Regions from separate parts of the Erwinia psychrophila genome, predicted to be linked through region 2. Evidence: predicted binding sites of a transcription regulator. Region 2 holds the regulator's gene; each other region holds the start of a gene.
What was found. Region 2 encodes PurR, which represses purine synthesis genes. Its sites were predicted from a motif close to CANGCAAACGTTTGCNTG; they were not measured.

Region 1: the regulator PurR is predicted to act here: its motif matches at 7,438-7,455, upstream of purL (phosphoribosylformylglycinamidine synthase).
Region 3: the regulator PurR is predicted to act here: its motif matches at 1,890-1,907, upstream of AAH446_RS12940 (NCS2 family permease).

What each region holds. Positions count from the first base shown of each region.
Region 1 is NZ_JBCHVB010000006.1:155,204-165,699, forward strand. Features, by position in the region: gene glrR (two-component system response regulator GlrR) at 1-663, opposite strand, end outside; gene qseG (two-component system QseEF-associated lipoprotein QseG) at 660-1,403, opposite strand; gene AAH446_RS15220 (sensor histidine kinase) at 1,403-2,833, opposite strand; gene purL (phosphoribosylformylglycinamidine synthase) at 3,460-7,350, opposite strand; gene mltF (membrane-bound lytic murein transglycosylase MltF) at 7,620-9,077, shown strand; gene tadA (tRNA adenosine(34) deaminase TadA) at 9,109-9,627, opposite strand; gene yfhb (phosphatidylglycerophosphatase C) at 9,668-10,306, opposite strand; gene AAH446_RS15245 (PTS transporter subunit EIIC) at 10,310-10,496, opposite strand, start outside.
Region 2 is NZ_JBCHVB010000001.1:597,523-608,018, reverse strand. Features, by position in the region: tRNA gene AAH446_RS02735 (tRNA-Val) at 1-15, opposite strand, end outside; tRNA gene AAH446_RS02730 (tRNA-Val) at 20-96, opposite strand; gene AAH446_RS02725 (MATE family efflux transporter) at 247-1,620, opposite strand; gene AAH446_RS02720 (riboflavin synthase subunit alpha) at 1,854-2,495, shown strand; gene cfa (cyclopropane fatty acyl phospholipid synthase) at 2,544-3,692, opposite strand; gene punC (purine nucleoside transporter PunC) at 3,987-5,171, opposite strand; gene punR (DNA-binding transcriptional activator PunR) at 5,284-6,195, shown strand; gene purR (HTH-type transcriptional repressor PurR) at 6,252-7,277, opposite strand; gene cydH (cytochrome bd-I oxidase subunit CydH) at 7,572-7,661, shown strand; gene AAH446_RS02690 (C40 family peptidase) at 7,703-8,530, opposite strand; gene AAH446_RS02685 (Grx4 family monothiol glutaredoxin) at 8,900-9,238, shown strand; gene rnt (ribonuclease T) at 9,338-9,991, opposite strand; gene gloA (lactoylglutathione lyase) at 10,094-10,496, opposite strand, start outside.
Region 3 is NZ_JBCHVB010000004.1:396,880-407,375, reverse strand. Features, by position in the region: gene AAH446_RS12950 (MFS transporter) at 1-1,035, shown strand, start outside; gene yieH (6-phosphogluconate phosphatase) at 1,120-1,782, opposite strand; gene AAH446_RS12940 (NCS2 family permease) at 1,989-3,299, shown strand; partial or broken gene AAH446_RS12935 (Tn3 family transposase) at 3,848-4,038, opposite strand; gene AAH446_RS12930 (SDR family NAD(P)-dependent oxidoreductase) at 4,314-5,063, shown strand; gene AAH446_RS12925 (helix-turn-helix transcriptional regulator) at 5,294-5,971, shown strand; gene AAH446_RS19775 (Tn3 family transposase) at 6,364-6,672, shown strand; gene AAH446_RS12915 (4'-phosphopantetheinyl transferase family protein) at 7,098-7,823, opposite strand; gene AAH446_RS12910 (TetR/AcrR family transcriptional regulator) at 8,499-9,167, opposite strand; gene AAH446_RS12905 (NAD(P)-dependent oxidoreductase) at 9,267-10,274, shown strand; gene mnmE (tRNA uridine-5-carboxymethylaminomethyl(34) synthesis GTPase MnmE) at 10,430-10,496, opposite strand, start outside.

The sequences.
Region 1 (10,496 bases), on a different contig from region 2:
CTCCCGGCTGCTGACGGCCCCGGTAAAAGCGCCTCTGGCATGACCAAACAGCTCCGATTCAAGCAGCTGCTCGGGAAGCGCACCGCAGTTGATGGCGACGAAGGGATTTCCTGCCCGCGGGCTGGCAGCATGTATGGCCTGAGCCAGAATCTCCTTACCGGTCCCGCTCTGGCCATTGATCAGCACGCTGACGTCCGACTGCGCCACCATCCGCGCCTGTTCCAGCAGGCGAAGCATGATCGGACTGCGGGTGACGATGCTTTCCCGCCAGGCATCGTCGCTGGCGGGCGCCCGGTGCGCCAGCGCCTGGTCGATAGCGCTGTAGAGCGCGTCCCGGTCAACGGGCTTGGTAAGAAAGCTGAATACGCCCTGCTGCGTGGCCCAGACGGCGTCGGGGATAGATCCATGCGCGGTAAGGATGATCACGGGCATACCCGGCTGCTGTTTCTGGATCTCACTGAACAGCGCCATCCCGTCCATCTCATCCATACGCAGGTCGCTTATCACCAGATCCACCTTTTCCCGGAGTAAGGTTTTCAGCGCCTCAGGGCCGCTTGCGGCCGTCAGGACACTGAATCCCTCACTGGCAAGACGCATTCCCAGCAGCCTGAGCAGGCTGGGATCGTCATCCACCAGAAGCAGGCTGGCTGATTTTTTTATCATGGCTGGCTCGCCTCCTCTTTCGTGGTGCCAGGCGTTGCCACATCGTTGTCAGGCTGCCCGTCGCGATCGCCCGCATGGCTGCTGTCTGAAGTCTCAGGCGAGCGCCGTGAAGAGAGCTGTCGCTCAATATCGGTCAGCGTCTCCAGCTTGCGGCGCGTGATGCTCAGCGCCTCATTCCGCTCACTCAGGCTCTGGCGAAGCGCATCGAGCTCGCTGTCGCTACTCTGCCGGAGCTGATAATAGCGCATACGCTCAGCAGCAAGCTCTAGCTGGCCGGACTGGCCGTTACGCCAGAGCTGGATCAGCGGCCTGACCGCCGGAGGATAGTCCGGACTGAACAGCGCCAGCCGCTGCATATACTGCCGTCGCTCCACGGGCGTCACGTTGCCGTTGGCCAGCAGCACACCCTGCCTGAAAGCGTTCTGCCAGTCATTCGCCGGCCAGCGGCGCGCTTCCGCCCGCGCTTCAGCGGGAGAAAGACGTCCCGCACAGTCGATGCCTCTCAGCCAGTAAAGGGCATTATGGCTCACCTTGTCACCCTGTAGATCCCATATCCGGGCGCAGTCAACCTGCTGAAAATCGATCACCTTAGCTTCCGGCTCCGCCTGCGGCGTTAACGGCTTGCTGGCGGCTAACCCCGGCGCTTTGGTCGTACAGGCCGCAAGCAGTGCGGCGCAGAAAAATAGCGCAGCGATACGGCCAGCGCCCGCGCTTACGGCGGTAAAATTATCAGTTCTCATTATCTGTCATTCCCGGCGGCAGACGTGAGTTCGATCCGAAAACAGACCACCGCCCCTTCATTTTGAACCAGCTGCAAATCACCCTGCAGGCGTTGAATACAATCTCTGGCGATGCTGAGCCCCAGCCCGCTCCCTTTCACGGCGCCCTTTCGTTGCTGGCTGCCCTGGAAAAAGGGTTCAAATATCATTGCCTGTTCGGTAGCAGGTACCGGCGTTCCGGTGTTTTCCACCTCAATAACCGACCTGTTACCCTGACGGCGGCTGCGGATCCAGATGGTACCGGATTCGCTGCCGTAATGTATTGCGTTCGAATAAAGATTGTCGATGGCCCGCGCCAGCAGCATCGGTTCCGCCAGGCAGGTTTTTTCAGCCAGCGTAATGTCGGTCTGCACTGATTTGGAACGGGCGGTCAGGCTGTGCGTACTGACAATCCGCTCCACCAGAGCCTCAAGGTCGACCGGGACCCGCGCCACTGGCGCATCGGATAGCTCGCGGTTGTAATCAAGCAGCTGTTCTATCAGCCGCTGCAGATGGCAGCTGCTTTCGTCGAGAATCGCAACCACATCCTGCTGATCGGCAGTGAGCGGCCCGGCGACTTCGTCAGCCAGTAGCGCCGTCCCCTCCCGCATACTGGCAAGGGGCGTTTTCAGCTCGTGGGAAATGTGTCGCAGAAACTCATGGCGCTGTGACTCCAGCCACGCCAGACGTTCGCTCAGCCAGAGAATACTTTGCCCGAGCGAACGCAGCTCTCTCGGTCCCCTGGCCGCCAGATTGTGGCTGAGCCGCTTTCCTTCCCCCAGCCGGTTAATCATCCGCTCAACCGCCTTTACCGGGCCGATAATCATCCGGGTAAACAGCAGCACCAGACCGACGCTGAGCAGAAAGAGGATCAGCGCCTGCCAGCCAAAATACTGGCCGCGCTCGGCAATTTCACGCTGTAGCTGTAGCCCCCGGGAAAAGGCCACTTCACGCGTGGACTGGACAAGCTGGCCGTTGGAGGCTGAAAAGGTCTCAAGCGCCTGCGAGGCCGCCCTGACCGGACTGCTGTTGGTACAGGCAAGGGTATTAAGACTGACCAGCGACTGGCTTAACCGCTGGGAAATCAGCGCATCTGCCAGCACAGAAGCATGCTCTTCCAGCATCCGGGCATATTTTGTTCGCTGCGTCTGATATAGGTTGGCCAGCATGGGGTCATCCAGTACGCAATATTGCCGGTAGCTGCGTTCAAGCTCCAGGGCGGTGCGGGCCATTGCCTCGCTGCGGCGGACGTCGGTCAGGGTAGTCCGGTTGGTATCCGCCGCCCGGTCGCTGAGCGCCGATAAGCTCTCCCAGGCCTGCCAGGCCAGCACCAGCAGCGGCAGCAGCACTAGCAGAAAGGCCATCAGCACCAGCTGTCGCAGGGAACGCGGAAATAAACGCCATTTTTTCACAGGAGGCTCTCACTTTTTATCGTGTCCTGATGCTAGCTGAGTGCGGCGCGGGAGGAAAGGCTCAGGCAGAAACGAAAAATGGCAGATTCAGAGAATCTGCCATTCCGGACAGGCTGCGCGGCGCAGCCTGAAAAATAGGTGGTGCCTAACTCAACGTTGCGTCCGGTGTCTGATAAAGCCACAGCGTGGACTGTTATCGGTTAGGTGGACGGCAGGCACCGTATTGTGCGTCATTCGATGTGTTATGAAGCGCTTGTCCGCTTGCGCAGGGCTGTCATAGCTAAGTGAATGAGCCACTGGGTTTATTATAGCAAGCCGCGTGCCAATAATGAAAATAAAAATTTAATTATCTGATATTTAAGGAAATTAAATAAATTCGTTCTTTACCTCATCGCCCTCTTCACTGCAGCGGCAGGATAACTGTCGTCAACAGGCAACACTAAACAACGCTGTTTTTATATAGCATTTAAATCAATAGATTACATGTCTCCATTTGGAGACACCCTATATGAGCCTTTGTCGGCAATTTGCAACAGTTTGCCTGACAGTAAAAAAGCAGCCGCATGGCTGCTTCTGATAAAAGTGTGAACAGCGACAGCAGGGGAACGGCTGCCGCTTAAGCCTGCTTAGCCCAGCTGCTTCCGGGCGTTGCGGAACAGGCGCATCCATGGGCTGTCTTCACCCCATCCTTCCGGATGCCATGAGTTGCTGACCGTACGGAATACCCGCTCCGGGTGCGGCATCATAATGGTGACGCGACCGCTTTCGTTGGTAACGGCGGTAATACCGTTCGGCGAGCCGTTCGGGTTGGCCGGATACTGCTGCGTGACTTTACCGAAGTTATCCACGTAGCGCAGTGCGACCAGACCTTTGCTTTCAAGCGTCGCCAGGTGAGCGTCATCACGAACTTCGACGAAGCCTTCACCGTGGGAAACGGCGATGGGCATCCGTGAGCCCTGCATGCCATCCAGCATCAGTGAGGGGCTGGCGGCGATCTCCACAAGGCTGAAGCGGGCTTCAAAGCGCTCTGACTGGTTACGGACAAAGCGGGGCCAGGCTTCGCTTCCCGGGATCAGCTCGCGCAGGTTCGACATCATCTGACAGCCGTTACAGACGCCAAGCGCCAGCGTTTGCGGACGGTGGAAAAAGGTTTCAAACTCATGGCGCACGCGAGCGTTAAACAGGATGGATTTAGCCCAGCCCTCGCCGGCGCCCAGTACGTCACCGTAAGAGAAGCCGCCACAGGCCACCAGCGTCTGAAAATCTTCCAGCCCGCGACGCCCTGCAAGCAGATCGCTCATATGCACATCAACCGCCTCGAATCCGGCGCGGTGGAATGCCGCCGCCATCTCAACATGCGAGTTAACGCCCTGCTCACGCAGCACGGCCACTTTAGGCCGCGCGCCGGTTGCGATAAAGGGAGCCGCAATATCCTCTTCAGGTTTGAAGGTCAATGCCACGTTCAGGCCGGGATCGCGATCGTTTTTCTTCGCCTCATGTTCCTGATCGGCGCAGGCAGGGTTATCACGCAGGCGCTGCATTTGCCAGGTCGTTTCCGCCCACCAGGTACGCAGCGTGGTACGGCTTTCGCTGTATACCGCATTATCCCCTGCGGTAATCACAAAACGATCGCCGCGTTGGGCACGCCCAAGGAAATGCACGCAGTCAGCAAGGCCGTTAGCGACAAATACCGCTTCAACTTCTGCCCGATCCGCTGCCGCAACCTGAATGACGGCACCCAGCTCTTCATTAAACAGCGCGGCAAGGGGATCGCTGCCCAGGGCGGCGATATCCGCTTCAATGCCACAGTGACCGGCAAAGGCCATCTCAGCCAGCGTCACCAGCAGTCCGCCATCAGAGCGGTCGTGGTAGGCCAGCAGCTTGTCATCTGCCACCAGCGTCTGCATCGCGTTAAAGAAGCCAGCCAGCTGCTGCACATCGCGAACGTCTGCGGGTTTGTCACCGAGCTGACGGTAGACCTGTGAGAGGGCGGTTGCGCCGAGCGCGTTAACGCCTTTGCCCAGATCGATCAGCAGCAGCGCGTTATCTTCCTGCGGCTTCAGTTCCGGCGTGACGGTACGGCGTACATCTTCCACACGGGCAAACGCGGTGATCACCAGCGACAGCGGTGAGGTCATCTCACGCTGTTCAGCGCCCTGCTGCCAGCGGGTCTTCATCGACATAGAGTCTTTGCCGACCGGAATAGTGATGCCCAGCGCCGGGCAAAGTTCTTCACCCACGGCCTTCACGGCCTCATAAAGTCCGGCATCCTCACCCGGATGGCCCGCAGCGGCCATCCAGTTAGCGGAAAGCTTGATGCGTTTGAGCGAGCCGATCTGCGTGGCGGCGATATTGGTCAACGCCTCGCCCACTGCCAGACGGCCAGAGGCGGCAAAATCGAGGAGCGCAACCGGCGCACGTTCACCCAGCGACATCGCCTCACCGTAATAGCTGTCCAGGCTGGCGGTTGTGACGGCACAGTCCGCAACCGGGATCTGCCAGGGGCCAACCATCTGATCGCGGGCAACCATACCGGTTACCGAGCGGTCGCCAATGGTAATCAGGAAGGTTTTCTCAGCGACGGCCGGAAGATGCAGTACGCGCTTAACGGCATCTTCAAGCGTAATGCCATCGCGATCCAGCGCCTCACCTTTTGCCTGCAGCGTGCTGACATCGCGGGTCATTTTCGGCGTTTTGCCCAGCAGCACATCAAGCGGCATATCGATAGGTTTGTTATCGAAGTGGCTGTCAGTGAGAGACAGATGCATCTCTTCGGTCGCTTCGCCAATCACGGCATAAGGCGCGCGCTCACGCTTGCAGAGCGCGTCAAACTGCGCCAGTTTGTCAGGCGAAACGGCCAGCACGTAGCGCTCCTGAGATTCATTACACCAGATCTCAAGCGGACTCATGCCGGGTTCATCATTGAGAATGTCACGCAGGTTGAAACGGCCGCCGCGATGACCGTCGCTCACCAGCTCGGGCATCGCGTTGGAAAGCCCGCCCGCACCCACATCGTGGATAAAGAGAATCGGGTTCTCTTCGCCCAGCTGCCAGCAGCGATCGATTACTTCCTGGCAGCGACGCTCCATTTCCGGGTTGTCGCGCTGCACGGAGGCAAAATCCAGGTCAGCATCGGACTGACCGGACGCCATAGAGGAGGCTGCCCCGCCGCCCAGACCAATGTTCATTGCCGGACCGCCGAGAACGATAAGCTTCGCGCCCAGCGTAATTTCGCCTTTCTGAACATGATCGGCACGGATGTTGCCCAGGCCCCCCGCAAGCATCACGGGCTTATGATAGCCGCGCAGCTCAACGCCGTTATGGCTGTTAACCCGCTCTTCATAGGTACGGAAATAGCCAGTCAGGGCTGGACGCCCGAACTCATTGTTAAAGGCTGCGCCACCCAGCGGACCTTCCGTCATGATATCGAGTGCGGTCACGATACGATCCGGCTTGCCGAAATCCTCTTCCCAGGGCTGCTCGAAGCCGGGAATACGCAGGTTAGACACGGAGAATCCTGTCAGTCCGGCCTTGGGTTTGGCACCACGGCCCGTTGCGCCTTCATCGCGGATTTCACCGCCGGAGCCGGTTGCCGCGCCCGGCCATGGGGAGATGGCGGTGGGATGGTTATGGGTTTCCACCTTCATCAGGATATGCGCCTCCTCCTGATGGAAATCATACTGGCCCTTGTCGGCGTCAGCATAAAAACGACCAACCTGAGAGCCTTCCATGACCGCCGCATTATCTTTATAGGCGGAGAGCACGTAATCGGGCGTCTTCTCGAAGGTATTTTTGATCATTTTGAACAGCGATTTCGGCTGCGCTTCACCGTCGATGATCCAGTCGGCGTTGAAGATTTTATGACGACAGTGCTCTGAGTTCGCCTGAGCAAACATATAAAGCTCAATGTCGTTCGGGTTGCGCCCAAGTTTTTCAAACGCCGCCTGCAGATAGTCGATTTCATCATCGGCCAGCGCCAGGCCCAGCTTGCGGTTAGCCTCAACCAGCGCCTCCCGGCCTTCGCCCAGCAGATTCACGCTTTGCAGCGGTGCTGGCTGATGGTGCGCAAACAGCTGCTCTGCCTGCGAGAAGTCGGTCAGAACCACCTCCATCATGCGATCGTGCAGCAAGGTAGCGAGTTCCCCCCACTGCGCTTCCGTCATCTGTGGCGCTTTGACATAAAAGGCCAGGCCACGCTCAAGGCGTTTGACCTGCGGCAGGTCGCAGTTGTGCGCAATATCGGTGGCTTTGGATGACCACGGAGAGAGGGTGCCTGGGCGGGGCGTGACCAGCAGCAGGCGCCCTTCAGGCGCATGTCCGGCGAGAGAGGGGCCATATTTCAGCAGGCGCGCCAGGCGGGCTTTTTCCGCATCGGAAAGGGGCGCGCTGACCTCGGCAAAATGGACATACTCAGCGTAAATGTCACTCACCGGCAGGTGAGCGTCCTGAAAGCGGGCCAGCAATTTAGTAACACGAAATGCCGACAGAGCGGGCGAACCACGCAGAATTTCCATCATCAAAGATCTCTCGTCTTCGAAGCGCCGGGCGACGCTTCTTTGGGCGCAACAGGGAAAGCGGCGGTATTATAGAGAATCCCCACCCGTTACGAAACCGTTTGCGCAGAATTTATCAACCAGCGGAATTGGCTTAAAATCGCACAATCCGGCATGAATTCAGTTGCACCGGGGGGATGAGTTGCGCAAAATGCCCCACGCTCAGGATCCAATAAAGATCACAAATACTGCCGTTACAGACAGAAACCTGAGAGCAATTGAGAGATAACTATTTGAAACGCCTGAAATTTAATTATCTGTTTATTGGGCTTATCACCGTGCTGCTCTCGCTGGCACTGTGGCCTGCGATCCCCTGGTATAGTAGCTCGCAGGACCAGTTAGAACAGATAAAATCGCGGGGAGTGCTGCGCATCAGCACGCTGACTTCATCGCTGACCTACTACACAATTAATAAAGCGCCGGCCGGTATGGATTACGAGCTGGCAAAGCGTTTCGCCGATTATCTGGGCGTTAAGCTGGAAGTGACCGTCCGTCAGAACCTGAGCGAGCTGTTTGACGATCTGGAAGATGACAGAGCTGACGTGCTGGCGGCGGGATTACTCTATAGCGGCGATCGCCTGTCACGTTTTCGTACCGGCCCGACTTATTATTCCGTTTCGCAGCAGCTCGTCTACCGGATGGGCAAGCCGCGTCCGAAGAGCCTGGGCGATCTGACTGGACGGCTGACGGTGGCCTCTGACTCCGCCTATCTCTCCACGCTACGCAGCATCAAGCAGAATCAGTATCCCGATCTCGACTGGGCGATATCTACCGATCAGAGCCCTAATGCGCTGCTGGAGGCGGTGGCGGATGGCAAGCTCGACTACACGGTCGGCGATTCCCTGTCTATTGCCCTGCTCCAGCGCATTCATCCACAGCTGGCGGTGGCCTTCGACATTACCGATGAAGAGCCGGTCACCTGGTATATGCAACGGACTGAAGATGACAGCCTGAACGCGGCGCTCCTCGACTACTTTAATCAGATGGGCGAAGAAGGCATTTTAGCGCGGCTGGAAGAGAAGTATCTGGGTCATCTTGGGACGTTCGATTACGTCGATACCCGCACTTTTTTGCGCGCTATTGACAGTACATTGCCCGCTATCCGGCCGCTGTTCGAAAAATATGCCAGTAAGATTGACTGGCGTCTGCTTGCCGCCATCTCTTACCAGGAGTCGCACTGGAATCCGCAGGCAACCTCCCCTACCGGGGTGCGCGGTATGATGATGCTGACGCGAAACACGGCTGAAAGCCTGGACGTCACCGACCGGACCGATCCCGAGCAGAGCATTCGCGGCGGCAGTGAGTATCTGACGCGGATGATGGAGAAAGTGCCAGATACCGTTCCTGAAGATGAGCGTATCTGGTTTGCGCTGGCGGCCTACAACATGGGCTATGCGCATATGCTTGATGTGCGTACGCTGACGGCCAGACAGAAAGGCAATCCCGACAGCTGGGCAGACGTTAAGCAGCGGCTGCCAATGCTGAGCCAGAAACGCTATTACAGCAAAACCCGGTATGGCTACGCGCGGGGCCACGAAGCCTATAACTATGTGGAAAACATCCGGATTTACCAGCTAAGCCTGGTCGGCTATTTACAGGATCAGGAACGTAAACTGGCCCAGCAGGCGGCGCTGGAAGCAGAGCTGGGCAACGGCTATCCTACCGTCAAACCGGAGATTGCGCTGAACTGATCCAGAAGGGACGAGGTTCGCCCCTTCTGAACTATCCGGAAGCTGAATCAGACGCCGCCTGACGTTGTTTATCACGCAGCGCCTTTTTTTCCGCCCGACGGTGCCGGAAGAAATCGCTGAGCATGGCCGCGCACTCCCCGGCCAGCACGCCCTGGTCAATAGCCACCTGATGGTTCATGCCGGGATGCCCCAGCACATCAAGCAGCGAACCAGCCGCCCCCGTTTTCTCATCTTTTGCGCCATAAACCAGCCGGTCTATTCTGCCATGCACCATGGCACCCGCACACATAACGCAGGGTTCCAGCGTGACATAGAGCGTGGTGTCCAGCAGACGGTAATTTTCAAGCACTTTACCGCCCTGCCGCAGCGCCATAATTTCCGCATGCGCCGTGGGATCGTGATGCCCGATAGGCCGGTTCCAGCCTTCGCCTATGACGCGATCGCCCTGCACCAGGACAGCGCCGACGGGTACTTCACCTTCTTCCCAGGCCCTGCGAGCCAGCATCAGCGCGTGGCGCATCCAGAATTCATCATTAGGGGTCGTGCTCACCTGAGTCTCCAGCTAAAAAAACGCGGGGCAGTATACCCGTTTACTCAAGCTGTTGCAGATCTCCGCGCGGCGTGACCCGCCAGCGGTGCTGGCAGAAAAAGAGCAGCGGGTTATCCTGCTTACTGTCGCTGTATCCGCTATAGAGCTGCAGCGGCGTCCCGATTTGCTCCTCAAGACGCGCCACTTTTTCATGACCCAGGCAGCGTACCGCCAATACCCGCCCACCGAAACCACGTTTCATCTGGCTGGCGATCAGCTTCACGCGGGGAAGAAAAGCCGAATCGAAGTAGACCTGCTCGACCAGAGGCTGCGGCGAACCGGTGATCAGCCAGACGTCAGCGTCAGAGCTATTGAGATAGTCCGTCAGCCGCTGCTGAACAACCGGAAAAGCGGTTACCCGCTGACGAAACCAGGCGGCAAAAGAGGCTTCACGCGCCCGCAGGCTCGCCTCGCTGTGTCCAAAGGTAATCGACCATAGCAGCAGGCTCATCGGCCAGCGCGCGGCCCGTCCCTTAATTAACAGTCCGGCGCCCACGATCGGCAGAACTGGCAGCACCAGCAGCAGGTTCAGTGGTTGGCGCCAGAGAAGGTAACGCATAAAGGTGCCAAACATATCCTGCTGATGAAGCGTGCCGTCCAGATCGAAAAACACCACACGACGTTCCTTACCAGTAGTCAAACATTACTCCTCGGGGTCGTTGAAGCCCATAAACCAGGCAAACAGAAAACCGCAGATAACAGCTGTCAGCCAACCTGCCAGATAAAGCATAACCTTACCAGAGATGATAGTGAGCGCCAGTGGCAAACCGGAAATACCAAAGGTAATCACCGTTGCCACTTTGGCAGAACTGATTACCGCCCCGCCCACA
Region 2 (10,496 bases):
CTGAGCTACGGACGCACTGTGGTGCGTTCTAGAGGACTCGAACCTCCGACCCCCACCATGTCAAGGTGGTGCTCTAACCAACTGAGCTAAGAACGCGCCGATTGCTGTCTTGCTGACAGCGGGGACGAATATTAACGACAGCGCCATCGCCTGGCAAGCGGAAATCCGCTTTTTTCTGCGTGACTGCTGCTACCTTGTGCGAAGCGCAGCAATTTTAGACACGCAGAGGGCAAAATTACCGAAAAATTAATGCGCTGCGCGGGAGAGAATAGCCTCCGCTGGCTGCCGCTGAAGGCGCAGTATCCGCCAGACCATCATCACCGCAGCGGAGGTCAGGCCGATAATAAAGCCGGTCCAGAAGCCTGCCGGGCCCATCGGCGCCACCACCCAGTCGGTCAGTGCGAGCACATAACCGCTCGGCAAACCCAGCACCCAATAAGCGACAAAGGTGATAAAGAAAATCGCTCTTGTATCCTTATAACCCCGCAGAATGCCGCTGCCAATCACCTGGATGGCGTCGGAGAACTGATAAATGGCGGCCAGCAGCATAAGCTGCGCGGCGAGCGTGACCACCTCCGGGTTATCGTTGTAGAGCAGGGCGATCTGTTCGCGGAAAATAACCGTCAGCAGGGCGGTTATCATCGCCATCGTGACGCCTACCCCCTGTGCGCTCCAGGCGGCAACTTTTGCTGCTTCCGGCGACCCCTGACCCAGGCGGAAACCTACCCGGATGGTGGTGGCGACGCCTAGCGACAGCGGCAGAACGAACATCAGCGAACTGAAGTTTAGCGCGATCTGATGACCGGCAACCTGAACGATCCCCATTGGCGAGACCAGCAGGGCCACCACGGCAAACAGCGTCACCTCAAAAAAGAGCGCGAGGGCAACCGGCAGACCCAATGTAAACAGCCGCCAGAGGACTTTTCTGTCCGGCGGGCTGAAGCGCGCAGGCAGCCGGATATCGCGCATTGAGCGCGCCCGGCTGACCCAGTATCGCATAGCAATAAACATCACCCAGTAGACGGTTGCGGTCGCCACGCCGCAGCCAACGCCGCCCAGCGCGGGCATCCCGAAGTGGCCGTAAATAAAGATATAGTTAACCGGAATATTGACCAGCAGGCCGATAAAACCCATGACCATGCCCGGCTTGGTTTTTGACAACCCTTCGCACTGATTACGGGCAACCTGGAAAAAGAGGTAGCCCGGCACGCCCCATAGCAGCGCGTGCAGGTAGCCCACCGCTTTGCTGGCCAGCAGAGGATCGACGTTCTGCATGGCGTTAATCACGTATCCGGCGTTATAGAGCACAATCATGATCAGCAGAGAGGAAAATCCCGCCAGCCAGTAGGCCTGCCTGACCTGCCAGGCGACGCGATCCCGCCGCCCGGAACCGTTATATTGCGCTACGACTGGCGTGAGGGAGAGCAGCAGACCGTGGCCAAAAAGAATAGCGGGCAGCCAGATCGATGTGCCGACCGCGACGGCAGCCATATCGGTCGCGCTCACGGAGCCGGCCATAATGGTATCAACGAAGCCCATGGCGGTTTGCGCAACCTGCGCCAGGATCACCGGAATCGCCAACGCCAGCAGCTGGCGGGCTTCTGTAAGGTACTTCTGCACAGATACACCTGTTTATTTGAAATTTAAAGGAAAAGCCTGACGGCGACATATGCGTTAGCGGATGGCGAAGGCGACGTGCTGCAGGCCACTTAGTGTAACGCCCGCAAGGTAAATAGCTACTCTTAAGCGGAAAGAATAGCGCAATGAAGTGCGCTCTGGTGGGGGGATAGTTGGTTTTGAAAGGCAGCCAGGGCAAACTAGTGGCAAAGACTATGCGATATGAGGCAATGACTATGTTTACCGGGATTGTTCAGGGCACGGCGGAAGTGCTGGCCGTCGAAGAGAAACCGAATTTTCGCACCCATATCATCAGGATGCCGGAAGCGCTGTTGCCGGGTCTGGAGCTGGGCGCATCCGTTTCACACAACGGCTGCTGTCTGACGGTTACGGAGATCGCAGGCGATCGGGTAAGTTTTGATTTAGTAAAAGAGACACTGCGAATCACCAATCTGGGGGATTTAAAGGCTGGCGATACCATTAACGTGGAACGCGCGGCAAAATTCAGCGATGAAATCGGCGGTCATCTGATGTCGGGGCATATTATGACCACCGCCGAAATCAGTAAAATCATCGCTTCGGAAAATAACCGGGAAATCTGGTTCAGGCCGCAGGATGCCCAGCAGATGAAATATATCCTTCACAAAGGGTTTATCGGCATTGATGGCATCAGCCTGACGGTGGGTGAGGTCACTAAAACGAAATTTTGTGTGCATCTCATTCCTGAAACGCTGGCGAGAACCACGCTGGGCGCAAAGCGCCTGGGGCATAAAGTGAATATTGAAATCGATCCCCATACGCAGGCCATCGTGGAGACCGTAGAGCGCGTGCTGGCGCAGCGTGAAGCTACGGTGGAAACGCTGACCAGCGGAACATAAGGTAACAGGGCCGGTATTATCTGCCATACCGGCCCTTTTCAGGCTGGGTTAGCGCGGTACGCGCAGACCGCCCTCCACACCGTGGGAAAACAGGACCTGCCAGAGTTGAATGTCCCTGGCGCGAAAGGCGCCGGCGCAGGCGTTCAGGTAGTAGCTAAACATCCGTTTGAACCGATCGCCATACGCCTCCGCCAGGTCGGGCCAGGCCTCCAGGAAGCGCTGGTACCAGGCCATCAGCGTAAAATCATAATCCTGGCCAAAGTTATGCCAGTCTTCCATCACAAAGTAAGGTTCATGCGCATCGGCAATATGACGAACGGAAGGAAGACAGCCATTGGGGAAAATATATTTATTGATCCAGGCGTCCACGCTCTCGTCCGTTTTATTCGCACCGATGGTGTGCAGAAGAAACAGCCCGTCAGGTTTCAGATTGCGGTTAACCACGTTGAAGTAGGTCGCGTAGTTTTTGGGACCGACATGTTCAAACATGCCGACTGAAGCGATCCGGTCAAATTGCCGATCCAGGTCGCGGTAATCCTGGAGTAATATCGTGACATCCAGCCCTTCACAGCGTTGCTGCGCCATTTTTTGCTGCTCTGCCGAAATGGTCACGCCGGTCACTTTGGCGCCATAGTGGCGGGCGGCATAGCCAGCCAGTCCGCCCCAGCCGCAGCCGATATCCAGTAACGTCATCCCCGGCGCCAGCTGTAATTTTTCACAGATGATTTTCAGTTTGGCTTCCTGGGCCTGCTCCAGCGTTTTCGCTTCCTTCCAGTAGCCGCAGGAATACTGCATATAAGGGTCGAGCATGCGGGAAAAGAGATCGTTACCTAAATCGTAATGCTCCCGGCCAACTATCCAGGCGCGCTTGCGTGACTGGAGATTAGTCAGCCGCGCCGCCACGACGCGCAGCGTATCTCTGAAATGATGGGGAAGTTCCTGATCGAGTCTGGCGGCAAGCACGCGGTGGAAAAACATATCCAGCCGTTCACATTCCCACCAGCCATCCATATAGCTTTCGCCCAGTCCCAGCGAGCCTTCCTGCAGAACGCGTTTAAAAAAATCGGGGTTAGTTACCTGAATATCCCAGGGGTGAGAGCCGCCTACGGTGACATCCGCTTTGCGCAACATTTCCTGGACGATCTGGAACCAGTGGTTTTCTGCCAGGTCCACTTCTTCTATACACGATGAACTCATAGTCTCTCCATCACCCGGTGTGATTGAAACCTGAGAAAAAGCATAGACAATTTCTGCAGGATTTTGAGAACCCGCACGGAATTACCGTACGGATGATATCCGACGTTACAGAGGTATATTAAGAAGGCCCGCAGAGTTGCGCAACGAACGCCGCGCAGGAAACAATTTTGACTACCCTGTCAGGTCTTAAAAGGAAATAGCATCATTATTATTAGCCTGGAAATGAGTATATGCTCACCCCAGGCATAATTCAAACCTAAATCGTTAGGTTGCTAACTGAATAAGTTCAGCCAGTTAGTGTGCGCCTGACAAGACCGCCCTGTGGGCTTTCCCACGTTGTAAAACGTAGCCCATCAGCGCCAGGAAAACCGTGGCCAGCATCACCAGCGAGCTGGTCAGGAGCGGCGTGGCGATAAAGGTGGAAATCAACAGGCTGGCCAGGCAGCACAAACCGAGCTGTAGCGTATTCTGAAGCGCAGCGGCTTTACCGCTCGCCTCCGGGAAGGGCAGCAGAGCATTGGATACCACAATCGGATAGAGCGCGCCGTTAGCAAGCGCAATGCCGCAAAACGGCAGCAGCAGTCCCCAGACGGAGGGCGAAGTCTGCTGGGCAGCGATAAAGAAAGCGATAATGCTGAGACTATAGATACCGAGCAGCCAGGGAAGCAGAGCGGCGCCTTCCCGGCGTTTTAACAGCGTACGGCAGCCATAACCGCCCGTCAGGAACGCAAGGGTCTGGGGGAAATAGCTCAGACCGATGCTGCCCGGTGACATGCCGAGGGAAGCAAGAATAAACGGCGATCCGGTCAGCCACGCGAAGAAGCTGGCCGAACAGGCTGCATAAATCAGCACATTACCGCTGTAGGCCGGTGATTTCAGCAGGGTAAGAAAGCCGGTGCTTTTGCCCGATGATGCTGTGGAAGCAGCCCGGCGTCCGCTGGCAAGGAACAGCGTACAGAACAGCAGAGCGACAGAAATTAACAGCAGCGCAACGAAGATCGCCCGCCAGCTAAAGTGGTTGAGCAACCATGCGCCAAGCAGGGGAGCAAGTGCCGGCGAGAGCGCGACCAGCGGCATAATAGTGGCAAAGACTTTGTTTGCCTGCGCGGCGGGATAGCGGTCCACCACCAGCGCCTGCCAGCTAACGGCTGCGGCACAAATCCCGATAGCCTGCACAAAACGCAGCACCAGCAGCATCGTCGCATCGCTGATCCACCACATCGCGCCACAGCTAAGCGAAAACAGCCCGAGGCCCATCAGCAGGACAGGTTTGCGGCCAATCCGGTCAGACAAAGGCCCCCAGAAAAGCTGCGCGCAGGCAAAACCGGCGAGGAACAGGCTCAGGCTGGCACTGATCGCTCCGGCTTCGGTGTGTAAATCCTCCTGCATCGCGCCAAACGCGGGGAGATACATATCGGTCGCGAGAAAACCCACAATGCTCAGCATCGCGAGATAGAAGGTGAATCCTTTTGACGGCATGTTTTTGCTCTTAATAGTGATGGATGAAACGCGGCAGAGTGTAATACCGTGCGAAAGGGATTGTGAAACGCTAATATTTGCGGAGTGCGTTCAAAAAATTTGCAGGCAAAATATGTGGTCTGAACATTCTCTTGAAGTGATTGATGCCGTTGCCAGAACCGGCAGTTTTACCGGGGCGGCCAGCGAGCTACACCGCGTGCCCTCCGCGATAAGCTATACCGTACGGCAAATGGAAGCGTGGCTGGCCGTACCGCTGTTTGAACGGCGGCATCGCGATGTAGTGCTGACCGCGGCGGGCGCGGTTTTTATTCAGGAAGGGCGCAGTGTCATCAAAAAAATGCTTTCCACCCGGCGGCAGTGTCAGCAGGTCGCTAACGGCTGGCGCGGGCAGTTGAATATCGCGGTTGACCGGATTGTAAAACCCAGCAGAACCCGCCAGCTGGTGGTCGATTTTTACCGTCATTTTCCCGATATGGAACTGCATTTATCGGAAGAGGTGTTTAACGGCGTCTGGGATGCGCTGGCCGATGGCCGTGTGGATGTGGCGATCGGCGCTACCCAGGCCATTCCGGTGGGCGGACGTTTTGCCTTCCGTGACATGGGGGCACTGAACTGGCGATGCGTGGTGCAGGCCGGGCATCCGCTGGCCGGGCGTCCGGGCACCCTGAGCGAAGAGGAAATCCGCGAGTGGCCCTCACTGGTTCTGGAAGACACCTCCCGCGCACTGCCGAAAAGAACCACCTGGACGCTTGATAATCAGCGCAGGCTGGTGGTGCCGGACTGGGAGAGCGCGTTTGACTGCCTGCTGGCGGGGTTATGCGTGGGGATGGTGCCGGGACATCTTGCCCGGCCGCTGCTGAAAAGCGGGGCGCTGAGTGAAATTACGCTCGCCGCCGCCTTCCCGGACAGCCCCTGCTGCGTCAGCTGGTCACAGCAGCACGCTTCTCCCGCGCTGAACTGGCTGCTGGAGTATCTGGGGGAATCGGAGACGCTTAACGGGGAATGGCTGAGTGAAGGAGCCTGAAGCAGGGCCGCATCCTGCTGACCGGACAGTACCGGAGAACAGGATGCGGCAGCGATCTAGCGGCGATAGTCGACGAAGGGACCGTCAGCGACGGAGCGGCGTTCAATCAGGCTTGGATGCACTTCAATGGTTTGTGACTCTTCACGCTTGCTGGTGATGCGATCGAGCAGCATATCAAAGGCCGTTTCGCCAAGCCGTTCTTTGGGCTGATGGACGGTTGTCAGGGCCGGAGTAAAGTAGCGGGCGTTGCGCACGTTATCGTAGCCAATGACCGACACATCCTGTGGTACCCGTAACCCCATTTCATCCGCTGCGCAGATCGCGCCCATCGCCATGACGTCACCGCCGCAGAAAACCGCGGTAGGGCGCTGCTTGCCGGAGAGAATCTGCTGCATGGCGCGATAGCCAGATTCCGGCTCAAAATCGCCCTGAACCAGCCATTCGTCGCGAAGGGTGATACCCGCTTCAGCAAGCGCCTTGAGGAAACCAGCGTGGCGGCCGCCGCCGGTATTACGCTCCAGCTGACCCGGGATCGCGCCGATATCGCGATGGCCGCGATCGATAAGATAGCGTCCCACCATGTAACCGCCCTCAAAGGCGTTATCCTGCACGGTATCGGTAAAATCGCCGCGGGACTCGCCCCAGTCCATCACCACCATAGGAATATTGCGGCTGTCCTCGAGCATTTTAATCAGCTCATCAGGATATTCTGAACACATCACCAGCAGGCCATCAACGCGCTTTTGCGCCATCATGGAAAGGTAAGCCTGCTGCTTCTCTAAATTGTTATGGGCGTTGCCAAGGATTAGCGTATAGCCTTTGGCGAAGCAGCGATTCTCCACCGCCTCAATAATTTCGGCAAAGTAGGGCGCTTCGCTGGACGTAGCCAGTAAGCCTATCGTTTTGGTGTGATTCACCTTCAGGCTGCGTGCCACCGCGCTGGGGGAATAGTGCAGCGCCTTGATCGCATCCCAGACGGCTTCCCGCGTCTCATCGGCGACAAAGCGGGTTTTATTGATGACGTGGGACACCGTGGTGGTGGAAACACCGGCGCGTTTGGCCACATCTTTAATTGTTGCCATTAAATAGCTACTCCTTCACTTATCTTAATCCGCTGATAAGTATATTGTTAATCGTTTGCCTGCCGCGGGCGCTCTTTCTGACGTCTGGGGGCGTTTTTTTAAAATCATTCAGTAACGTCAGGAAGGAAAGAAGACAATCGGGGCCTGCTGTTGCGCGTCCTGGAGTCCGTAAAATCGTTCCGTTGCGCAACGAAAGTGGGATTCTAACAAGGCCGGCGTGAGAAAACGAGATTTTTACCGTTAACTGTGGGAAAATCTAAGACGTTATTAACTGTAAGGGTATTGAGGGCTGAAATGGATACTGATTTGAAATATTCGCTGCTGACTACCGTTGGCGCACTGCTGATGATTATTGCCTTTAGCTTCACCGCTGTTATGCACTAAGCTCACGGGGCCTGCGTTACGCCAGGCCCCGACATCCCACCTTAGCGAATACTTCCCGGCGTCATTACCCGACGCGCGCCCACATAATGCTGCCGCCAGTAGTTATCTCCCAGCGCACTGACCTGAATATCCTTGCCGGTGCTGGGCGACTGGATAAATTTGCCGTTCCCCAGATAAACGCCAACGTGATCGGCCGAACCCCGCCCGGTGATGCGGAAAAACACCAGATCGCCTTTTTCCAGCTCGCTGCGCTTTACGGCGGCAGCGTCGCGCAGATGGTACATTTCATTCGCCGTGCGGGGAATTTTGAACCTGACCAGATCTTTATAGGCGTACCAGACCAGACCGCTACAGTCGAAGCCGGTGTCAGGTGATGCGCCACCCCGGATATAGGGTTTACCCAACTGACCCATCAGCTTGCTCATGGCGGTCTGACGCGCTTTCTGATAGCGGGCGCGATGTGCTTTGCTGAGCCTGAGTGGAGAAGCGGAAACGTTATCGGTTGTTATCTGCGCGGCATGGGATAAGTTGGCGCGGGTACGGCCTCTTTTAGCCGCAGCTTTTTTGCTGGCCGACGTCACTCTAAGGCCTGCTTTAGCGGTTTTCTGGCGAGAAGTTTGCGACGCCGCGGGCTTCGTCTGCTTGTGCTTTTTCAGAGAGGAGGAACGGCTGCGGAGGGTGTCGGCCGCTTTACTTTTTCCGACCAGAGCGGGTTTCTGTGGACGCCGCTTGCGGCGAACTTCATCGCGGACACTCTTTCCGTCAAGATTCTGCTGATGTGGCTTCACCGACGCGTGCGGCGAGGCGTGAGCCAGATTGAAAAATAGCTGGCTGCAGACCAGCGTGATAAGCAGGATGAGTGAACGCATCGTTACCGTTAACAGTTTGTGCTCCCGCCAGCGGCGGAAACCTGGCCAAATTTCACTATCTGCCCGGCGGCAGAGGATTCAGGCAATTCTAATCGAACTTATTATGCAAGGGTAAGTGCTTTTTTGTATCAATAATACCAGACCGATAATTAGCGAAAAAACGCGCTAAATCAGCTTGTTATATAATCAAAAAGCGCTTATCAGAGCCTGAATTCAGGGATGACTTACGTCGCGAGAGAGTAGCCTGGTCTCTCGCTGTGCGCTCCGCGTTGTCCCTCTCAGCTACGGCTGATGAAAATGTCGTTTTCAACAAAGGAAGAGAGTCGCTACAATAAACAAACACGAAGTATCCGTTTAAGGAAGGCATTTATGAGTACTGTTGAAAAAATCGAGCGCCAGATTGCAGAAAACCCGATTCTGCTTTACATGAAAGGTTCACCGAAGCTGCCAAGCTGTGGTTTCTCTGCCCAGGCCGTACAGGCACTCTCCGGCTGCGGCGAGCGCTTTGCCTACGTTGATATCCTGCAAAATCCGGAAATTCGTGCCGAGCTGCCTAAATACGCCAACTGGCCTACATTCCCACAGCTGTGGATCGACGGTGAGCTGGTCGGTGGCTGCGATATCATTATTGAGATGTATCAGCGTGGCGAACTGCAGCAGCTGATCAAAGAGACGGCGCAGAAATATCCTTCTGACGCGGCTGAATAAGCTGCCCTGAAAGGATACGGGCGAATATTCCCCCGTGGAGAAGTGCTGATGAACCCCACCGACAGGTGGGGTTTTTTTTGACGTTAACCCACCGGAAGCTTACTGCGCGTCGCTTTCCACGATCGGCAGAGGCCAGCCGCCTAAGCGTTTCCAGCGATTGACCAGCTCACAGAACAGATCGGCGGTCTGCACCGTGTCATAAAGGGCGGAGTGCGCCTGGCTGCTGTCAAAAGGCATCCCGGCGGCAAGGCAGGCCTTCGCCAGAACGGTCTGTCCCAGCACCAGGCCGCTGAGCGCGGCGGTATCAAAAGTCACAAAAGGGTGGAAAGGGTTACGCTTCAGGCCAGCGCGTTCTGCGGCGGCGTTCATAAAATTAAGATCGAAAGTCGCGTTATGAGCAACCATGATGGCGCGGTTGCAGCCCCGATCTTTGATCCCCTTACGTACCAGCTTGAAGATGGCATGCAGCGCGTCATATTCGCTGACGGCTCCGCGCAGCGGGTTAGCGGGATCGATGCCGTTGAACGCAAGGGCTTCGGGCTGCAGAACGGATCCTTCAAACGGCTCAACGTGGAAATGCAGCGTTTCATCTTTTTCCAGCCAGCCATCGTCGGTCATCTTCAGGGTGACAGCGGCCACTTCCAGTAACGCGTTCGTTTTAGCGTCAAAACCGGCGGTTTCCACATCAATTACTACCGGATAAAAACCGCGAAAACGGCTACTGAGGGCGTTAAGTTCGTTCGGTTCAGACATCAGGATCTCACAGGCGAAAAAAAGCAGGGCGTATTATGGCAAATTTCAGCGGGGGATGCAGCAGGGGAAAAAGGGAGAAGGGTGCCGGAAGCACCCTTAAAATCAGTTGCCGAGGCCGTGACCAGCCTGCTTGTTTTCAATCAGTTCGATTTTATAGCCGTCCGGATCTTCCACAAAAGCGATAATAGTGCTTCCGCCCTTAACCGGGCCCGCTTCACGGGTGACGTTGCCGCCATCTTTACGGATACGATCGCAGGTTGCCGCCACGTCATCCACGCCCAGCGCGATGTGACCATAAGCGTCGCCAAGGTTGTAGCTCTCCACGCCCCAGTTATAGGTCAGTTCGATAACCGCGCCTTCGCTCTCTTCGGTATAACCAACAAAGGCCAGCGTATATTTATATTCGGCATTCTCACTGGTACGCAGCAGACGCATACCTAAAACTTTGGTGTAAAAATCGACGGAGCGTTGCAGATCGCCAACGCGAAGCATGGTGTGAAGTAAG
Region 3 (10,496 bases), on a different contig from region 2:
ATCTTTGGTCATCTCAGCGACCGTTTCGGACGCATCCGCGTGCTGACGTTCACCATCCTGATGTTTTCCGTGTTTACCGGGCTTTGCGCCATCGCGCAGGGATACTGGGATTTGCTGATCTACCGCACGCTGGCAGGCGTGGGGCTGGGGGGCGAGTTCGGGATCGGTATGGCGCTGATTGCCGAGTCCTGGCCTGCTAACAAACGCAACCGCGCCTCGGCATGGGTCGGTATGGGCTGGCAGCTGGGCGTGCTGCTGGCGGCACTGATTACGCCGCTGCTGCTGAACGTGATCGGCTGGCGCGGTATGTTTCTGGTGGGGCTGCTGCCTGCACTGGTTTCCTTTGCTATCCGCCGGGGGCTGGGTGAGCCGGAAGCCTTTACCCGACAGAGCGAAAAACAGCAGCGCCTCGCTTTTACTGCGAGGATCAAACTGCTCTTCCATGATGCCGCAACGGCGAAAGCCAGCCTGGGCATCTTTATCCTCTGCTCCGTGCAGAACTTCGGCTATTACGGCCTGATGATCTGGATGCCCAGCTACCTCTCCGCCAATTTCGGTTTTTCGCTGACCAAATCTGGCCTGTGGACGGCGGTAACGGTGGTCGGTATGACCTTTGGCATCTGGCTGTTTGGCGTGCTGGCGGATCGGTTCGCCCGCTGGAAAATTTTTCTGTTTTATCAGTTCGGGGCGGTGGTGATGGTGATCGTTTACGCCCAGCTACGCGATCCCACCGTGATGCTCTTTACCGGCGCGCTGATGGGTATGTTTGTGAACGGGATGATTGGCGGCTATGGCGCCCTGATTTCTGATACCTATCCCGTCCAGGTCCGCGCCACCGCGCAAAATGTCCTGTTTAATCTGGGGCGTGGCGTGGGGGGCTTCGGTCCGCTGGTCATTGGCCTGCTGGCTGCGAAAATCTCGTTTGCGGCGGCCATTACGCTGCTGGCGCTGATTTACCTGCTGGATATTTTCGCCACGCTGTTTCTTCTGCCAAAAACAGAAGGTGATGAGGATCGGCTGGGCGCAATCGGCTGACTGTGTAGCCTTTGCGGCGGCAGGTACAGGGTTTGATACCTGCCGCCGCCGATCTCTCTTCGCTTTTTCGCCGCGCTGAAAGGACTAGCGGGTTAGCATCCAGCCTTTTTCCCGCCACAGCGCAGGCAACTGGGCCATATCATCGAATACGGTCACCAGAGGATGCTCAAGAGGCTTATTGTGCGCATCGGCACAGTAGTAAAAAACCGGGATTCCCGCAGCAATACCCGCTTTCGCGCCAGCTTCGGAATCATCGACCAGAATGCAGTTTTCAAGAGGAACGCCCATCTGACTGGCCGCATGGTGCATCAGCTCAGGCTCCGGCTTCCAGCTGTTAATATCGTAGCCGCTGTACAACCGGTCATCAAAAAAGCCCAGCATACCGGTCAGACCCAGCGAGTGCTGCATTTTGCCCACGGTGCCGTTGGACACCACGCAAACAGGCACATTCATCTGGTCAAGCAGCTCGCGGGCGCCGGCGATCGGCTTCAGTTCAAGATCGAACAGGCGAGCGACTTCCTTACGGTAGGCCGGTTCCAAAACCTCGACCGGGACAGTCAGCTGATGGCGTGCGCAAACGTCGGCGATAATGTCATAAAGCTTAACGCCCTTATATTTTTCAAACATCTCCTGAAGTGAGAGCTCAGCGCCAAACCGCGCAAAGGTGTTTACATAGGCCTGGGTACAGAGCAACTCGCTGTCTACCAGCGTTCCGTCACAATCAAAAAAGACACATTCAACCGTCATGCAGCGCTTCTCCATTTTTGCCGTGTTCTCCCACTTTACTGCTTTACCGCTGAATTGCGATGAGGAAATGTCAATTACCCTTAGCGGTCGCGACTGAACGACAAAAGCAGGCAATCGGTTGCGAAAATTAATAACGCCGTCTGGCAAAAACAAATTTTTAGGTTAGGATAGCGGTCGTTAACTTTTCTCCGTTTTGGATACACACAATGAATAACACTGGTCTGTTGCAACGGGTCTTTAAACTGCATGAACACGGCACGACGGCCCGAACAGAAGTGGTCGCGGGCTTCACTACTTTTCTGACGATGGTCTACATCGTCTTTGTGAACCCGCAAATTCTCGGTGTGGCGGGCATGAACACCCAGGCGGTGTTTGTTACTACCTGCCTGATCGCCGCTTTCGGCAGTATCCTGATGGGGCTGGTCGCAAATCTGCCGGTCGCGCTGGCACCGGCGATGGGGCTGAACGCCTTCTTCGCTTTTGTGGTGGTTGGTGCCATGGGCATTTCCTGGCAGGTGGGTATGGGCGCCATCTTCTGGGGTGCCGTCGGGCTGCTGCTGCTGACGATCTTCCGCGTGCGCTACTGGATGATTGCCAATATTCCGGTCAGCCTGCGGGTGGGGATCTCTGCGGGTATCGGCCTGCTGATTGCGATGATCGGCCTGAAAAATGCCGGCATCGTGGTAGCTAATAAAGATACGCTGGTGGCCGTCGGCGATCTTTCCTCTCACAGCGTACTGCTGGGGGCGCTGGGCTTCTTTATTATCGCGATTCTTGCTTCACGCAATATTCATATCGCCGTACTGGTATCGATTGTGGTGACCACGCTGATCGCGCTGGCGATTGGTGACGTGCAGTTCGGCGGGGTCTTCTCCATACCGACAGGTATCACATCCGTGGTGGGAGAGGTCGATCTGGCGGGTTCACTGAATCTCGGCATGGCCGGAATCATCTTCTCCTTTATGCTGGTTAACCTGTTTGACTCTTCGGGGACGCTGATTGGCGTGACGGATAAGGCCGGGCTGGCGGATGAAAAAGGCACTTTCCCACGAATGAAGCAGGCGCTGTATGTGGACAGCATCAGCTCCGTTGCCGGCTCCTACATCGGGACTTCTTCCGTCACTGCCTACATTGAGAGCTCTTCCGGCGTTTCCGTCGGCGGCCGTACTGGTCTGGTTGCCGTGGTTACGGGGGTTTTGTTCCTGCTGGTGATGTTCCTTTCCCCGCTGGCGGGCATGGTGCCACCCTATGCGGCGGCAGGCGCGCTGATTTACGTCGGCGTCCTGATGACCTCAAGCCTGGCGCGCGTGAAATGGGACGACCTGACCGAAGCGGTACCGGCGTTTGTCACTGCCGCCATGATGCCCTTCAGCTTTTCTATCACGGAAGGGATTGCGCTGGGCTTTATCTCCTATTGTGTGATGAAGGCAGGCACAGGCCGCTGGCGTGAGATTAGTGGCTGCGTGGTTGTGGTAGCGCTGCTGTTTGTGGCGAAGATCGCCTTTATCGACGCATAACCGTTCCCGGTTACTGCCGGACTTTTCCTGAAGCGGGAAGTTCTTTCCCGCTTGCTTCAGCCGCTGTACGGCCTCTCTGATGCGCAATCCTTCTCTTTCCCTCAAGCCTCTTCAGACGTCGCTGGTCGTTTTTCGATCTTACCCACCATGGGGCACCAGGCTTTCTTTGCCTGAACGTTTGCTTTCTCATCATATTATAGTGGGACAGAGCAAGTTGTAGTTCCTACGCTGTGGAAAATTCCAGGCGTTAAGATACCGGGTAATGGTGGCTTGAAATGAAAAATGAAATAAAAAACTGTAATCGATATTGCCAGCGCACTGTCATCAAACGATGAACAATCATGGGAAACAACATTTGAAAAACTAAGCGCAGAGCTGGGTTTGGATTACAAGTCATCCTTTCACTGTCCATGGCCATGACATTGTTATATTCCTCTCCCCCAGCCGGTTTTTTATTTTTTCTCCAGATACAGATTCCCATTAAATTAATGTGCTCCTGGTGGGACAATAATTTTTTATTGAGATACAGCATTTTTTAGAAGTTACAGGCGTTTTCTGTATACATTATTCCATAATGCGATCGCGACGGTAATCAATGACAATCCGCTGGCGCGATAAATCTGAGTAATTCCCAGATCGCGAAGCCTTATTTCGTAGGGCGATGCATGAAGATAGCCTGGGCAAGTGTATTCCGGACTGCTGCTTTGTTCAGTCCGGCCTGAACTCTGCGACGCAATGCAGAATCGCCGTACCAGCCTTGCTTAATAATGAGCGGCGCAGAATATTGTATACCCCAGGCATTACCAGGGAGGATGACCATTAAAACTGGCGAATGAATGACAGAATATTCATGCAGTACAGGCCTCAGCGATGAGACATTATGACAACGCTGTTTTTCCCGGTTGCCTTTTATAATTAAGAGGGTGTAGTCTTTTCAGCTGTAATTCCCCACTTACGATATGAGTAGCAATCCGCTACAGGCAGGTGTTTACAAACTATCTTGAGGATTTCCAAATGTCAGCAAAAACAGTTGTAATAACAGGAGCCCTTTCCGGAATTGGCGAAGAGTGCTGTCGTCAGTTTGCGAATAACGGTTATAACGTAATATTTTCCGGTAGAAATGCCAAAAGAGGCGAAAAACTACAAGAGGCGTTGAGAAACATTCATTCCCAGAGCCACTTTGTACTCGCTGATATTGTGATTGAAGAGCAAGTCGCCGCTTTAATAGAAAAAGCCTGTCAAATATACGGAAGGATTGACACATTAATTAACAGTGCGGGAACAGAAGGCCAGCCTGCGCCACATGATCGAACTACCGTCGAAGACTTTCACCAGGTATTTGATACAAACGTCCTGGGGACACAGCTTGTAATGAAGCATGCTTTGCCGGTTATGAGCAAGCAGGGAGCCGGTAGCTTAATCAATATTTCCTCCCAGGCAGGATTGGTTGGGATCCCTGGAGCAAGCGTATATGCTGCCAGTAAACATGCGGTCAATGGGCTTACACGCTCTGCAGCACTTGAAGTTGCAGCTAAAGGCGTCAGGGTGAATGCAATTGCGCCTGGCCCTGTAGAGACTGATATGTTTGATCGCTTTGTGGGTCGGAATGAGGAAGCGAAAGCAGAATTTCTCAGCAGAATGCCTACCGGGCGGATAGCCACAACTGGGGAGATTGCCGCCACGGCTTTATTCCTCGCTTCTGATGCCGCTCGATCCATCATAGGACAAATTATTACAGTTGATGGCGGGTACTCGGTTGGTTAGAACGAATTCTGATGCTGTGAGTCCGCTGCATGAAGCGGACTTTAAAGCAACCATCGCCGTGGAATCCACATTGTCGATATCTCTCATCGTCTGGATTGAGGCAGAGTAAACCGATGTCGGGTTGATCTGCCTTTCAGTTGTCTGCAAGGTTTTCTACAACGGTGGTAGAGCAGGAGGCTGATACCCACAAAGGTGACAAAGCAACAAAATCCCACTGGAGGGGCTTTTTTATGGAAAAGGGAAAACGATCTTTCACCCGTGAGGAGCAAATTCCTGCGCCAACGATTGAATCCTATATGGACAACCCCTTAATCAATGCCGGGGGCGGGATTATCCTTGTGAAGGATTTGAACCACCGCTTTGTGGCCTCTAACACAGTGTTTAGCCGTTTCTCAGGGGTGCACCCTTATAAGCTACAGGGATTAAATGATTCGGATATGCCCTGGGCTGAAAGAGGTGATATTTATATCAATCATGAGAGTGCTATTCTATCCGGCGAAAATTATAATGTCCTTGAACCGTTGCCTGGGGTGGTTAAGGCCTATTTGCACACATCCAAAGAGATTATTTATAATAAAAATGGGCATCCTGCAGGAACGCTGGCTACTGCTGTTATTATGAAAGGCGCTTTTGATTTTTCTAACGTTACCGGAAAATCAAAGTATCTGAAAGTGTCCGCATACCGGGGGGTAAATCTTACTGCTAATGAGGCCAGAGTGCTGTTTTTTATCCTTAAGGGGATGAGAAGGAAAAGAATTGCAGACATCATGAATATGTCACTTGCAAACTATGATTATTATTTACGGAATATTAAATTAAAATTCCACTCTGACTCAACAGCTAATCTTATAGAGGTTTGCATTGAGCGCGGCTATCATGAAAACTTTCCTTTTCAAATGGTTATGTGATGTGTTAAGTTTCATGACCTATGAGAACTCATAGGTTTCTATTTTTTGGTGTTTGATTGTTCCGTTTATTAATATTACCCTGAGCATGTTGAAGAACTGAGGTAAGTAATGTCTCTTCATCGAAGCAAACGCAATACCAGGGGAATATAAAAAAATAATAAATAATTTATGAGAGTCTGTAATTTTAATTATGTGTCGTTTATTAACACATCTTTCGGTTTTGTTGATTTTATATCTGTAATGATATTGCACGCTGAATGCTAATCTGGTTCGAATGCCATAGTATTCAGCGTTTTTTTATGCAGCAAGGCTAATGCTATATTCTCAACCGCTCCGGTTTCCCCTGAGAGTATTTTTTCTGGGTATTGAAGTTGCTACACCCTGGTAGGCCAGTGAGGCGTAATCCGCTTTTTCTGCCTCTATTAGCGACGTCGATAAAGCAGGGAAACCCTGATGCTGAAAAAGCTTGCCAGCTACCCCAGGCAGAAGGGACTTGCCAAAGCACTGAGAGAATTGACCGCATAGAGCGAACTCTGTGCATGCCCGGCGGGTTCGGCGATCTGGCACTGTGTCGGCCGGTTCAGGCAGGACTGAATAAAGACAAAGCCCGTAACGCGCTGGCGCGTGCGGTATTCATGCACCGGCTGCGAGAAATAAAGGACCGGAAACCGGGAATCAGAGCTGTCGCGCCAGCGGATTGACGCAGCTGAAGGCTGCGATCTCCCTCTGGAATACCTGTATATGGAAAAAGCAGTTGATGCCCTGAAGCGTAAGGGGCTACAGATCAACGAGCAGTTACTGTCGCATTTGTCGCATTTGTCGCGGTTAGCTGGGAGCATAATAAACTGACTGGCGATTATAACTGGAAAAGTAACCGGCCACCGGTAAGTTTCGCCGGCTGAGGCCAGCTAAAATCAAAAATTGCAAAAAATAGCCGTAACGTACAATAATTTTAGATCTCCAGACTGCCCCTTTATCGTATCCAGACGTGAGCGTTAATTTTAACAAAAGCGTGGCTCGTGGTCAGGCTGACGCTGGAATGCCGTGGCCAGTACGTGCAGAAAAGCGGGAATATTCATCTGGCAGGGGGAGGTCGCAAAAAACGGTTCATACCCAGGAAGGATGTTCATTTTTCCAGCGGCAGACTGGTCAGCCGCAGCACTTGTGGTCCCACATGCTGCGAGGCGGTCAGCAGTTCATACCGTCTTTCCAGCACCCTGCCATCATAATCCCAAAGGTGCAGCCGATCGCTGCCGCGAGAAAATGCGCAGGACCAGACCAGCAGATCTTCCACGTCAGAAATGGCCTGAGTATCAGGAAAGGCCTGCGACCGCAGACGGCCAGATGCCGGTAGCAGCCGCAGCGTATGCGTACCGTGGTCTGCTTTATCCGATAATTTCAGCACGCTTTGCCGGATAGCCCAGAGCTGGGTGGCAGCTTCGTAAGGATCGGCCTGCGCCCGAATCCAGGCCTTTTCGCCTGAGGAAAGCCCACTGGCCAGCTGCTCAATCGCCTGCCGGCTGTGAGCGCGCACAAACTCCATCCCCAGGCCGCCGTGACCCTCCTCGTCTGCCAGCAGAACACCCACAATATTGCCCGCATAGGCGATGCTGAAGTCGGGTAGCTCAGGGTCAGCAAAGCAGGGGCGTCCATTGCTGCTCATGGTAATTTCAGGCAGGACGGCTATGCCATAGATCTGCTGCATCAGCGCTGCCAGTACAACCCGTGAGGCAAGATAGCGAGCCCGGCGCTTTTCAGGCAGGCTGCTGGCGAGATTAACCACCGGGTCGGGAAGGTGTCGCGCGGGTACCAGAGTGTGGTTCAGGGTCCACCGTGCAAAATGACTGGCCATCTGTCACTCCATGATAATGGTCGGGAAATTAGCCCGATTATTGTAAGAATTTTCTTAGCAACTTTCACCCACCTTTACATCAATATGGGTTTTTTCAGAATGATGGCGTATCGCCCAGGCAGGCAGGTGGTATTTATAAATAAGAGAAGTGGGGGTCAATTGATATAAGGAGCGGGTTTAGTTTACTGTCTGGGTTTTTAATAAATTATAATGATTGCTTATCTTTAATTTTCCCTTGTGTACTGCGAGACAACAAAGCTCAGGCTGCTCTCTTGTCTTATCTGAGAATTTTCAAAGTTAAACGATAAAGCCGGTGTTTTTACCAGAAAGAGGCTTATCTGCATAAGGCTGCCGGTCATAGGGTCTGTGGTATATATACCTGTGGCCAGGTGGCTACATATGGCCTGAGCTATATGTATCAGGTCAGTCAGAGTCAGTAAGATAAAAACCTGGCCATTCAACTCACTCATTCATGATAAAGAGTATAATTATTGCCTCGTATTCCTGTGTGAAAGAAAAACCATTCTAAACTTTATTGATATGAATCAAGCGAAGAAATCGGGTTTTATTTGGGCTACGCGACCATGTCCCCAAAACCCCATCACTACGTGCTGGGGTTTTGGGGAAGTAGCTTCAGCCGATGACTTTCGCTTTGCCACGCCAGGGCCAGCGATATTATCTTTGGTCTGCGCCAGCCCGGACCGGTTCATCCCGCCTACCATCGTTTGCCGGTTTATCTCCCGACTGCACCGCGCCCCAGATTAGCGACCTGAAGGCAGTAACCGCTTCAGCCTCCTCCAGCCGTCCCCGGACAAGCGCAATGGAGAGGGCTTCTCCAGCGCCGACCAGACCAATGCAGCATCTTAGCAGCGCCTGAGGCGACATACTGACATGCGGCGTAAGCACTGATACGAACATCGCGACGCAGTTGTCCAGAAGTTCCTGGAGGACCGCCACCTTCTCTTCACTTCCCGCCAGCGCTGCACCTACCGAGTGGAACTCGTCTGTCTTGTCCGCCGCGCAATGGATGTAGGCACTTGCCAGCGTCTCTACGGTCTCTTGCGTACTTCTTGAATAAGTGGTCATCGCCTCAGTAAACGTCCTGACGCGCTCGGTATCGATCCATCTGTAAAGCTCGATCAGCAACGCCGAGCGGGTAGCGAAATGATCGTAAACCACAGGTTTGGATACGCCGGCGCGCTCGGCCAGGTGTCCCAGAGTCAGTCGATCCGCATTTTCCTCCCGCACGATTAGCAGCGCGGTGGTGAGAAGCTGCCGTCGTCGTTCTGCCTTCGATAATCTTCGTGAGGGGGAGGCGGATTCCGGGACAGGTTTTTTTTTCATATGACTACTCCATTTAACCTACTAAAAGTAGCTTTTCCTGTGGGCGGTGCTACTATTCCTACTAATGGTAGCTTATCACGTCAATAAGGAAACACACTTATGTCATTTGATCCTGTATTACTTCTGGGCGGTTCTGGCGCCATCGGTCACCAGACTGCGCGCGCATTACGCGCCAGCTATCCCGATCTCCCTCTGCTGATCGGAGGTCGTGATTTGATCAAGGCGCAGAACGCTGCGGCAGAAATGGGAGGAGCGGAAGGGGTGGTGATCGACCCGGCCTCTGCCGATCTGGGTCTCGGCGAGCGAAAAATCAGTGCTGTGGTCGTGCTCTATAAGGACCACTCGCTTGCCGGGCTTCGCTTTGCTCAGTCGCGCGGCGTGCCGCATCTGAGTATCTCCTCAGGCGTGTTCGAGATCGCCCCAGAAATCGCAAGCTTTATGCAGGCTCCGGGTGCCGCGGCGGTGGTGCTTGGTTATGAGTGGCTGGTCGGCGGCACAACGGTTCCTGCGCTCGAACTGGCCAGCTCTTTTAGCCAGGTGCATGAAATCCGCATTGGTGCGCTGGTCGATGAAGAAGATGCCGGTGGTCCGGCGGTTGCCGCTGATTTTGAACATCTGAATCACCTGCTGCCTGCGGCACTCACGCGCCGGGATGGTGTCTATCTCTGGCGTGAGGGTAATGATGCGAAAGCTGTGTTCTCAGCGCTTGATGGAACCGAAATAGAAGCCTCCGGCTTCTCCTCGATAGATGTGGTCGGGCTGGCAACGGCCACGGGCGCGCACAGCGTCCAGTTTAATCTGGGCATGGGCGTCAGTTCTGACAGACGCAAAGGCGGAACATTTTCAACAGAGATCATCCTGGAGATGTCCGGCGTGGACCTTAAGGGTCAGCCACTTAGCACCCGGCATGCGGTAGTCCATCCGGGCGGGGCTGCGCCGCTGACAGGAATGGGAATAGCCCTGCTTCTTGAGCGACTGGTCGGGCTGGATGGCCTGCCGCCGGTTGCGCCAGGCCTGTACTTCCCATACCAGATTCTGGATGCCTCGCACTACCTGGCGCGGCTGGCACAGGAGGGCGGGCAGGTGCTGGAACTGCCGCTCTCTTAAGAGTCTCATGCCCCTTAATAACCGGTGGGATATACCTCACCGGTTAACCTGGCACTTCTGTATGCCGGCGTCACAGGGCCCGGTCTGAGATTATTTTTGCCGCTGGTTTTTGCATTCACACGATAACTAATCTTCTCAGTCGCGGCCCGCTGGGTTTATTTCCCGATACAAAAGCTGGAGAAAATGCGCCCTAAGAGATCGTCTGAGGTGAATTCACCGGTG